Gluconacetobacter diazotrophicus PA1 5: one gene and its partner. The protein of the gene in region 1 interacts with the protein of each later gene in a pairwise test. Links are inferred from orthologs where the notes say so. Each region holds a gene or a part of one and is shown in the gene's direction. Other genes may lie near its edges. The genes, in order: tig and GDI_RS10425.

Evidence for each region.
Region 2: the proteins of tig (region 1) and GDI_RS10425 interact in binary tests that used the Escherichia coli proteins (3 or more experiments, as listed by UniProt). The link is inferred for Gluconacetobacter diazotrophicus PA1 5 from one-to-one orthologs.

The regions. Positions count from the first base shown.
Region 1 is NC_010125.1:3,136,814-3,139,696, reverse strand. It holds tig (trigger factor), read left to right. Parts: upstream 1-714; coding sequence 715-2,052; downstream 2,053-2,883. Other genes in the region: GDI_RS14415 (ATP-dependent Clp protease proteolytic subunit), read left to right, coding at 2,290-2,883; GDI_RS14430 (bifunctional ADP-dependent NAD(P)H-hydrate dehydratase/NAD(P)H-hydrate epimerase), read left to right, coding at 1-518. UniProt on the Escherichia coli protein: Involved in protein export. Acts as a chaperone by maintaining the newly synthesized secretory and non-secretory proteins in an open conformation.
Region 2 is NC_010125.1:2,229,346-2,237,855, forward strand. Bases 5,665-8,510 are described here. They hold GDI_RS10425 (OmpA family protein), read left to right. Parts: upstream 5,665-6,442; coding sequence 6,443-7,579; downstream 7,580-8,510. Other genes in these bases: aroB (3-dehydroquinate synthase), read left to right, coding at 5,665-6,110; GDI_RS10430 (GtrA family protein), read left to right, coding at 7,686-8,261; GDI_RS10435 (TenA family protein), read right to left, coding at 8,177-8,510. Also shown: GDI_RS10395 (bifunctional GNAT family N-acetyltransferase/(deoxy)nucleoside triphosphate pyrophosphohydrolase), read left to right, coding at 1-388; GDI_RS10400 (SMP-30/gluconolactonase/LRE family protein), read right to left, coding at 391-1,299; GDI_RS10405 (competence/damage-inducible protein A), read left to right, coding at 1,374-2,126; GDI_RS10410 (acetyl-CoA carboxylase carboxyltransferase subunit alpha), read right to left, coding at 2,136-3,092; GDI_RS10415 (tyrosine recombinase), read right to left, coding at 3,163-4,080; GDI_RS20045 (hypothetical protein), read right to left, coding at 4,088-4,231; more of aroB, read left to right, coding at 4,335-5,664.

The DNA.
Region 1 (2,883 bases):
TCGGGGCGGGGCGCACGGTGCTGGCCGATGCCGGGGCCTTTGCCGTGGCGGCGGACCAGCCGGACCGGCTGCGGGGGGTGGCGGTGATCACCCCGCATGCCGGGGAATTCGCCCGCGTGTTCGGCCATCCCGGCGACGACAGGCCGGCGGCCGCGCGCGCCGCCGCCGCGCGAACCGGCGCGGTGGTGGTGCTGAAGGGCCCCGATACCGTGGTCGCCGCGCCGGACGGGCGGGTCGCGATCAATGCCCACGCGTCCTCGGCGCTGGCCACCGCCGGGTCGGGCGACACGTTGACCGGGGTGATCGCGGCATTGCTGGCGGCGGGGATGGAGCCGTGGCCGGCCGCCTGCGCCGGGGTGTGGATGCATGGCGAAGCCGGGATGCGGGCCGGCCCCTGGCCGCTGGCCGAACAGTTCGACCAGCATCTGGGCGCCGCGCGGGCGCGGGCGGTGGAACTGGGCGCGCGGCGCCCGGCCTATCGGCATTGTCGGCTTGCCGGATCGGGTCTCGTGCGCTAAAGCCGCGCCCTTGGAAGACCGGGCGTCGTTGCGGGCGTGGTGGAATTGGCAGACACGCCAGATTTAGGTTCTGGTGGCGCAAGTCGTGGGGGTTCAAGTCCCTCCGCCCGCACCAGCCCGGCCAGTCGCGCGCGGATGCCGGCCCGAAGGGCCCCGTGCGTTCTATGAAGTTCTGACCGAGAGGATGGCCTGGCAGATGCAGGTTACTGAAACGCTTTCCGCCGGCCTGAAGCGCGGATTTACCGTCACGGTGCCCGCCGGCGAACTGGAGAGCAAGCGGACCGCCCGCCTGAAGGAACTGGGGCAGTCCATGAACCTGCCGGGCTTCCGTCCCGGCAAGGTGCCCCTGAGCATCGTCAAGCAGCGCTACGGCGACGCCGTGCAGGGCGAGGTGCTGGAACAGGCGGTCAGCGACGCCACGCGCGCGCTGATGGACGAGCGTGGCCTGCGTCCGGCGATGCAGCCGCGCGTCGACCTGGTGGCGGGTGCCGAGCCGGGCGGCAAGGCCGACCTGGAATTCAAGGTCGAGGTCGAACTGCTGCCGGACATCGCGCAGCCCGACCTGTCCACCCTGTCGCTGACCCGCCTGAAGGCCACCCCGGACGCCGAGACGATCGACAAGGCGCTGAAGGACATCGCCAGCCGCCAGCGCGATTTCGAGACGATCGAGGACGTCCGTCCGGCCGCGCAGGGCGACGTCGTGGTCGTGGATTTCGTCGGCAAGGTCGATGGCGTGGCGTTCGAGGGCGGCACCGCCCAGGACGTCAATGTCGAACTCGGCGGCGCGGGCTTCATCCCCGGATTCGCCGAGCAGATCGAAGGCATGTCCCCGGGTGAGGAGAAGGTCATCACCGTGACCTTCCCGGCGGATTACTCGGCCGAGAACCTGGCGGGCAAGGAAGCGACCTTCGACATCACCGCCAAGGCGCTGAAGCGCCCGGTCGATGTCGAGATCGACGACGAGATGGCGAAGAAGATCGGATTCGAGGGGCTGGAACAGGTCCGCGAACTGATCACCAGGCAGGTCGAGCAGGAATACGAGCAGCTGTCGCGCCTGCGCATCAAGCGCGAGCTGCTGGACGCCCTGGCCGAGAAGACCGACTTCGAGGCCCCGCAGGGCATGGTCGAGGCCGAGTTCGCGCAGATCTGGCAGCGCGTCGAAGCCGACCGGAAGGCCGGCGAGCTGGACGAGGAAGACAAGGAAAAGGACGAGGACACCCTGCGCGCCGACTACCGCAAGATCGCGGAACGGCGGGTGAAGCTGGGCCTGCTGCTGGCCGAGATCGGCCGCGCCAACGCCATCACCGTCTCGCAGGACGAGATGCTGCAGGCCATCCGGGCCGAGGCCATGCGCTATCCCGGCCAGGAACAGCAGGTGTTCGAGTTCTTCCGCAAGAACCCGCAGGCCGCCGAGAGCCTCCGTGGCCCGATCTTCGAGAACAAGGTTGTCGACTATGTGATCGAGCTGGCGACGGTCGAGGACAAGGACGTCACCCCCGAGGAACTGGCCGAGATCCCGCCCGCCGACCTCTGAGCGGCGCGGGTCCTGGATGGAACGCCCCGGCGCGCAGCGCGCGCCGGGCGCGGAGGACCGCCCTTCGCCGGATTTATCGCCATGAAATGATGGCGGCGGGGTGGTATCCGCACGGTTTATCTCTATCTTATCCAGAATAACCGGGGAACGACCCGGCCACCGGCTTCGACCGGCGCCCATGGCGCCGTTCCCAGGCGGTGCGTCGGGTCTTCGCGTTTCAGGAACGGGAATGATACTATGAGGGATCGGGATCCCGTGGAGATTTTCAGCAGCGCCCTAGTGCCCATGGTGGTCGAGCAGACCTCGCGCGGGGAACGGGCCTTCGACATCTATTCCCGCCTGCTGCAGGAACGGATCATCTTCCTGACCGGGCCGGTCTACGATCAGGTGGCCGCCGTGGTGTCGGCGCAGCTCCTGTATCTGGAGAGCGTGAATCCGACCAAGGAAATCTCGTTCTACATCAACAGCCCGGGCGGCGTCGTGTCGGCCGGACTCGCGATCTACGACACGATGCAGTACATTCGCAGCCCGGTCAGCACCGTGTGCATCGGCCAGGCGGCATCCATGGGCTCGCTGCTGCTGGCCGGCGGCGAGAAGGGGCGGCGCTTCGCCCTGCCGAACGCACGGGTCATGGTGCATCAGCCCTCGGGCGGCGCGCAGGGGCAGGCCAGCGACATCGAAATCCAGGCGCGCGAGATCCTGACGATCCGCCAGCGCCTGAACGAGATCTACGAGACCCATACCGGCCAGACGCTCGAGGATATCGAGCGCAGGCTGGAACGCGACAGCTACATGTCGGCCGAAGAGGCCCAGGCCTTTGGCATCGTGGAC
Region 2 (8,510 bases), 900 kb from region 1 along the record:
CCTGGTGGCCGCCGTGGCGCTGGTCGATACGGACGGGCGAATCCTGCTGGCCCGCCGGCCCGAGGGCAAGCCGATGGCCGGCCTGTGGGAATTCCCCGGCGGCAAGGTCGAAACCGGGGAAACGCCCGAAGCGGCGCTGATCCGCGAGCTGGACGAGGAACTGGGGCTGGACGTCGCCCGGTCGTGCCTGGCCCCCTATACATTCGTGTCGCACGATTACGGGCATTTCCACCTGCTGATGCCCGTCTATGTCTGCCGGCGATGGAAGAACGTCCCCCACCCGCGCGAGGGCCAGACCCTGGCCTGGGTCCGGGCCGACGACCTGTCGCACTATCCGATGCCCGAGGCCGACCTGCCGCTGATCCCCCTGCTGCGGGACCTTCTTTAAGTTTACAGCACGATCGACCGGTCGAGCGGGAACACCGCCTGTTTCTGTCCGGGAATGCTGGTGCCGAACGAGAACAGTCCGCCGGTCAGGGGCTCCGCGTCCAGTTGCTCGGGCGACAGGCCCTTGCGCGCCGTGGTGACGAACACGGTGCGGTAGTCGGCCCCGCCGAACGCGACCTTGGTGACGTTGCGGGCGGGAAGCGGAATGGGATCGACCGGCGTGCCATCGGGGGCCAGGCGCTCGATCCGCCCGCGGCCCCACACCCCGATCCACAGGAAGCCCGCGCTGTCCACCGCGATCCCGTCCGGGTAGCCATCCTGCAGCGTCGCGAAGACCCGGCGATTCGACAGCACACCGCCCGACCCGACATCGAAAGCATAGACGGTGCGGGCGGGCGAGTGATTGTGGTACAGCGTCCGCCCGTCGGGCGACAGCGCGGGGCCGTTGCTGACGATATATCCCTCGTCCTCGCGATGGACGTGCAACCGTCCCTGGTCCTGGCTGACGGAATAGAGCGATCCGGTCGGATCGGTTTCGGCGTCGTGCATCGTGCCGAACCACAGGCGCCCGAACCGGTCCACATGCCCGTCATTGATGCGGTTGTCCGGCAATTCCGGTTCCACCAGCGTGTCCAGGCTGAAATGTCCGCTGGCGGGGTCGAACCGGTGCAGCCCGTCCTTCAGGCCGCACAGGAAGGTCCCGTCGTTCGACGGCACCAGGAAGCCGGGGCGATTCGGGGCAAGCCACGTCATCGTCTCGCCGCTTTCCGGCCGGTAGCGATGGATCGCCCGGCCGACGATATCGACGAAATACAGTGCCTGCTCGCCCTCGGACCAGACGGGCCCCTCGCCCAGCGTGGCCCGCAGATCCCAGACGCATCGCGGCGCGCCGCAGATTGGTCCCATCATCATCGCGTTCCTCCTCTCTGGCCCTGCCGGGCGGTACGGTTCATATTGGCATCATACTGCAAACCGGGAGCACGTTCATGAACCCGACTGCCTGCATCCTGGTCATCGGCAATGAAATCCTGTCAGGCCGGACCCAGGATGTGAACGTGCAATATATCGCGCGGCGCCTGACCGAACTGGGCATCACATTGGCGGAAGTTCGGGTCATTCCCGACCAGCGCGCGGTCATCGTCGGCACGGTCTGCGACGTGCGGGCGCGCTTCGATCATATTTTCACCACGGGCGGAATCGGCCCCACCCATGACGACATCACCGCCCCCTGCATTGCCGAGGCGTTCGGCGTGCCGTGGTCGGTCCATCCCGATTCGTTCCGCCTGCTGGAAGCGCATTTTCCCCCGGGTGAATTCAACGCCGCCCGCCAGCGCATGGCAACGCTGCCGGAAGGGGCGACGCCGATCGCCAATCCGGTTTCGGTCGCCCCGGGGTTCAGCATCGGCAATGTCCATGTGATGGCGGGCGTTCCACGCATCATGCAGGCGATGTTCGAGGAACTGGCCCCGACCCTGCGCCACGGCACGCCCGTCACGTCGCGAAGCTGGTACGCGCTGGGGTTGTACGAGGGCGCGCTGGCCGAAGGACTGGCGGACATCCAGGATCGTCACCCCAGCGTCGATATCGGGTCCTATCCGTTCCGCCGGCCCGACGGGCGGCGGGGCGTGGCCCTGGTCAGCAAGGGGCTGGACGCCGCCGCCGTCTGCCACGCGGCGGACCGCGTGCGCGAACTGATCGAACGGCTGGGCTTCACCCCAGCGGAGGGCGAACCGCCGTAAAGGGCCCGTTCAGCTCAGGCTGTCGCGGCCCATGGCGAGGAATTTTTCCCGCCGCTGCGCGACCAGCATGGGGGCGCTGAGCGACAGCAGGTCGGGCAGTTCGGCCGCGATCGAATCGCCAACCGAGCGAATGGTGCTTTCTGGGTCGCGCTGGGCGCCCCCCACCGGCTCGGGGATGATCCGGTCGATCAGCTTCAGTTGCAGCAGGTCCTGCGCCGTCAGCTTCAGCGCCTCGGCCGCGCTGGTCGCCTGCTTGGGGTCGCGCCACAGGATCGACGCGCAGGCTTCGGGCGAGATCACCGAATAGATCGCGTGTTCCAGCATCATCACCCGGTCGCCCGCGCCCAGGGCGATGGCGCCGCCGGACCCGCCCTCGCCGATCACGGTGGCGATCACCGGCACCGGCGCCGACAGGCAGGTGTCGATGGACCGCGCGATCGCCTCGGCCTGGCCGCGTGCCTCGGCATCGATGCCGGGCCACGCGCCCGACGTGTCGATGAAGGTCAGGATCGGCATGCCGAAGCGGCCCGCCAGTTCCATCAGGCGCTGCGCCTTGCGATAGCCCTCGGGCCGCGCCATGCCGAAATTATGCGCCAGCCGGCTTTCCAGTTCCGAACCGCGCTCGGTCCCGATCACCACCACCGGCTGATTCTGGAACCGGCCTATGCCGCCGATCACCGCCTTGTCCTCGCCGAACAGCCGGTCGCCGGCCAGGGGCGTGAAATCCTGGATCAGCGTGCCGATGTAGTCCGCGGCGTGCGGACGCTGGGCATGGCGGGCGACCTGGACCTTCTGCCACGGGCTCAGCTTGGCATAGGCCGCGCGAAGCTGCTTTTCGGACTTGTCCGTCAGGCGGGCGATTTCTTCGGCAAGATTGATGCCATCGGGCTCGGACATCTTGCGAAGCTCGTCGATCTTGTTCTCAAGCTCGGCGACCGACTTTTCGAAATCTAGAAACTGGCGCATGCGGTGCGGATAGCACAGCCACGAATCCTGCCAAGTCTATTCCGCAGCGAAACCACAACCGGGACGGTTTTCAGCGGGTTTCTCCGTCCCCGCCACGCGCCAGCGGGTGATAGGCCTCGACCGCCTGGCGCAGCCGTTCGGCCAGGACGTGGGTATAGATCTGGGTCGTGGCGATGTCGGCATGGCCCAGCAGGACCTGCAGCGCCCGCAGGTCGGCCCCCCGGGCCAGCATGTGCGTGGCGAAGGAATGACGCAGTACGTGCGGGGACAGCCGGGCCGGGTCCAGCCCGGCGCGTAGCGCGACGTCGTGCAGGATGCGGTCGAACCCCTGCCGCGTCAGCGGCCGGTCCGGCGCGCGGCCGGGAAACAGGTATGGGCTGCGGCGGGGCCCGTCATGGGCGATCAGCGCCTCGGCCGCCGCCCGGGCCGCCGCCGACAGGGGCACGAGTCGCTCGCGCCCGCCCTTGCCGCGTACCATCAGCATCTGCGCGTCACGGCCCAGGCCGCGCCGGGGCAGCGCCAGCAGTTCGGATATCCGCAGGCCGGACGCATACAGCATTTCCAGCGCGGCGCGGGCCACCAGCCACCGCCGCGCCGCGCCGCCATCGGGCGGGGGAACGCAGGCGGCCAGCAGGGCATCGACCTCGTCCTCGGTCAGGAAGCGGGGCAGCGTCGCGGGCAGGCGCGGCGTGTCCAGCAGTTCGGCCGGATTGTCCTGCCGCACGCCCTCGCGCGCCAGGAACAGGTGAAACTGCTTCAGGCAGGACAGGCGCCGCGCCTGGGTCCGCGGCGACAGTCCGGCACGAGCCAGGCTGCCCATGTAATCGCGCAGCAGGGCGGAATCGGCGTCATGGAGCGACCGGCCCGCCTGCCGGGCGTGGGCGGCGAAATCGTCCAGGTCCCGGCCATAGGCCTTCAGCGTGTTCGCGGCGGCACCCCGTTCGGCCGCCAGCATTTCGAGGAACGCCTCGGCCTGCGCGCTCACGATCCCCGGCTCAGGGATGGGCGAAACGATCCGACGGCAGGTCCTTGTGCACCGGCAGGGTCGGAGCCGGCGGCGGGAAGGCCCCCAGCGAGACGAATCCCCCCGCGGCGGCCAGGACCACGATACCCGCAAGAGCCAACAGGATACGCTGCATAACCCAACCCCGACGCGATGACGCCACGCGGCGGCGCGAGCGGGCAGGACCGTTCGCGAACCGTCATGGCTTGGTGCCTCTGCTGTATGTTAGGTTTGCGATCATGTCACGTCCGATCGAACCGCCAGCCCCCGAGAGTACCGACCTGTCCCCCGCCGGGGGGCGCGACGCCCCGTTCCTGGCGTTCGACCTCGATGCCCTGGTTGCCGCCGACAGGCCCGACAGGCCGGGCCCGCGCGCCCCGGGACCGCACGAGCGCAGCGTCGTGCTGGTCGGGCTGATGGGGGCGGGCAAGACGACGATCGGCCGGCGGATCGCGGCACGGCTGGGCATGCCCTTCGTCGATGCCGACGTGGAAATCGAGCGCGCGGCCGGATGTTCCATCGCCGACCTGTTCCGCCGGTATGGCGAGGCCGAATTCCGCAAGGGCGAGCACCGCGTCATCCGCCGCATCCTGAGCGGCCACCCGCTGGTGCTGGCGACGGGCGGCGGCGCGTTCATGGACCCGGTGACCCGCGCGGTCATCCGCGACCGCGCGACCTCGGTCTGGCTGCGGTGCCCGCTGCCGGTGCTGGTGCGCCGCGTCCAGGGGCGGACCCACCGGCCCCTGCTGAACGAGGGCAACCCGCGCGACATCCTGGCGGCCCTGATGGAAATCCGGCATCCGGTCTATGCCGAAGCGAACATCACCGTGGATTGTGGAGAAGAAAGCGTGGACCAGAGTGCCGCCACCGTCATCAGCGCCCTGACCCTGGCGAAGCCGCCGCGACTCGTCCCCGTGATCCTGGAACGCTGGCGCTACGACGTGACCATCGGCGAGGACCTGCTGCGCCATGCCGGAATCCTGCTGGCCCCGGTCCTGCCGCAAAAGCGTGTGGTGGTCGTGACCGATTCGACCGTCGCGACGCTGCACCTGCCGCGCCTGCTGGCCGGGCTGGCCGAGGGCGCGATCCGGGCGGAAACGATCGTCGTCCCGCCCGGGGAAGGGTCGAAGACAATGGCCGAATACGAGCGCGTGACCAACGCGCTGCTGGACATGGGGGTCGAGCGCGGCACCACGGTGATCGCCCTGGGCGGCGGCGTGGTGGGCGACCTGGCGGGATTTGCCGCCGCCACCACCCTGCGCGGCCTGCCCTTCGTGCAGATCCCGACGACGCTGCTGTCGCAGGTCGATTCGTCGGTGGGCGGCAAGACGGGGATCAACACCCCGTTCGGCAAGAACCTGCTGGGCGCCTTCCATCAGCCGCTGGCGGTGCTGGTGGATACCACGACGCTGGCCAGCCTGCCGGCGCGCGAGGTCCGCGCCGGCTATGCCGAGATCGTCAAATCCGGCCTGATCGGCGATGCCGCCCTGTTCGAATGGTGCGAAGCCAACGGCCAGGCCGTACTGGACGGTGACGCCGATATCCGGGCCGAGGCCGTCCGCCAGGCCTGCGCGTTCAAGGCCCATGTCGTCGGCGACGACGAGCGGGAAGAAAAGAAATCGGACGGCCGCGCACTACTCAACCTGGGCCATACGTTCGGCCACGCGCTGGAGGCCGAACTGGGCTATGACGGCCGCCTGCTGCATGGCGAGGCCGTGTCGATCGGCCTGCGCCTGGCGTTCCTGGCGTCGGTCCGGATGGGGTTCTGCGACCGCACCGACCTGAACCGCGTCACCGCCCATCTGGAGCGGCTGGGCATGCCGGCGCGGATCAGCGACGTTGGCGAAACGTTCTCGGCCGACCGGTTGATCGCGCATATGCAGCGGGACAAGAAAATGCGCGACGGACGCCTGTCCTTCGTCCTGGTGCGCGGGATCGGGCAGGCCTTCACCTGCCGCGACGTCCCGGACGCGGTGGTCCGCGATATTCTTTTGGCGGAAGGATGCGCGGCCTGAACAGGCCGCCTTCCTGATTGCGGCTTCTCTGTGGCGGCGGGACCACATATGTCGCGATTACCGCACACCGGCGTGGCCTGCCCGCGGTCGACCACCGCCGATCCGCCGCCCACCCGATAATATCTTCGGCGAAACGTACCCAACCAACACGTAATCCACCCGAAACAAACTGTTGCCTTTTCAACACGGTGCACAACGGTAATGCCTGCTCTGCCTACGAGATGGGTTCCTAAGCCGGAACCGGAAGATCTATAGGGGGTTAAGCATCACGCTGAGGCCGACCGTCTATGGTTTGACGGTTACTCGAACGGATGATCAAGAGGACGAAAATAATGCGTCTCCGCACGGCATTACTCGCCACCACACTGATGGCGGCTGCACCGGTTGCTGCTAACGCAACCATCATTACCGGCCCCTATGTCGACCTGGGTGGCGGCTACAACCTGGTCCAGAACCAGCACGGTCATTTCTCCAACGATCCCGCCAATGCTTCGATGCTTACGAAGAGCTCGTCGCAGTATCGCCATGACGCCGGCTTCACCGGCTTCGGCGCTGTTGGCTGGGGCTTTGGTAACGGCCTGCGTCTCGAGGCCGAGGGCCTTTACAACTATTCCGAGATCAACCACCGCGCCCCGACCGCCGCGACCGGCGTCACCAGTGGTCACGATCAGTCGTACGGCGGCATGCTGAACGTGCTGTATGACATCGACCTGAAGCAGTTCGGGATCGACGTCCCCGTCACGCCGTTCGTCGGTGTCGGTGCCGGCTACCTGTGGCAGAACGTCAGCCCGACCACGACCCGGTATTCGAACGGCAATGTCAGCCGTCTGGGCGGCACGAACGGCGGCTTCGCCTATCAGGGCATCGTCGGTGCGGCCTACGACATCCCGAACATGCCCGGCCTGCAGCTGACGGCGCAGTACCGCATGGTTGGCCAGGCGTTCTCGGACGGTCCATTCACCATGACCTCCTACACCAACGGTGTGGGCAAGAGCGTCGGCCACGCGTTCTTCGACAACCGCTTCAACCATCAGTTCATCCTGGGACTGCGCTACGCGTTCAACACCGCGCCGCCGCCGCCGCCGCCGGCTCCGGTTGTCGTGCCGCCCGCGCCGACCCCGGCCCGCACCTACCTGGTGTTCTTCGACTGGGATCGTTCGGACCTGACGGCCCGCGCGCGTGAGATCGTGGCCGAAGCCGCCCAGGCCTCGACCCACGTCCAGACGACGCGTATCGAAGTCAACGGCTACACCGACAACTCCGCGGCCCACCCCGGCCCGCGTGGTGAGAAGTACAACATGGGCCTGTCCATCCGTCGCGCTCAGAGCGTGAAGGCTGAACTGATCCGTGACGGCGTGCCGACCGGCGCGATCGACATCCACGGCTATGGCGAGCAGCATCCGCTGGTCCCGACGGGTCCGAACACCCGCGAGCCGCAGAACCGTCGCGTCGAGATCATCCTGCACTGATCTCCGCCGCATTACTGATGCGGTTCAAAAAGAAGAGGGATGCCTTCGGGCATCCCTTTTTTTATTCCATTCCGCCTCGTCACGATCTGCTCTAGACGTATGGAACATGCTCGATCCCGTGTCCTCCTCGCCTTCTCCGCGTCAAGCCTCGTCGCGCTGGCTGGCCGATCTGCGTGCCCGGCTGATGCCGTTCGTGAAATTCGGCGTGGTGGGCACGTTCGGCCTGATGTGGGATACCGCCACCGTCTATGGCTTTCGCGCGCTGCTGGGCCTGACGGGGGCGACGATCCTGGCCTATTTCGTGGCCGCCACGATGAACTGGCTGCTGAACCGCCACTGGACGTTCCGCCACGTCGTCCATGCCGACCACCCGCTGGTCCAGTGGGCCCGGTTCCTGATGGCCAATTCGCTGGGTTTCGTCCTGAATCGCGGCATGGTCTTCACGCTGTTCCTGACGGTTCCGCTGTGCCGGACCATTCCGTTCCTGGCCCTGGCCGCCGGATCGCTGACCGGGCTGTTCGCCAACTTCACGCTCAGCCACCGCGTGGTGTTCCGCCACCGGCAGGCAACAGCGCCGACGCCGTCAGATCCTGAATTTCAGAGCGCGCCCGAACGGCCAGCGTGCCAGAACGCGGCCTCCAGCTTCACGGCGGTCCGGAATTCCGACAGCAGCATCGGATAACGCGCATCGGCGCCGTAGCGCAGGCTCAATGCCTCCAGCGTGTCGATACCGGCGTCGACCAGGCCGATGAATTTCTCACCGCCGTAAAGCGCGATCCATGGCCAGTAGGGATTGCCGTCCCGCCTGGTGTGCGGATCGGCCACCAGCCGGACGCCGATTTCGCCATAGCCGATCAGGCAGGGCGCCAGCGTCACCATCAGGTCCAGAAGGTCGCCCGCCTGCCCCCGGTCCAGGATGAAGCGCGTATAG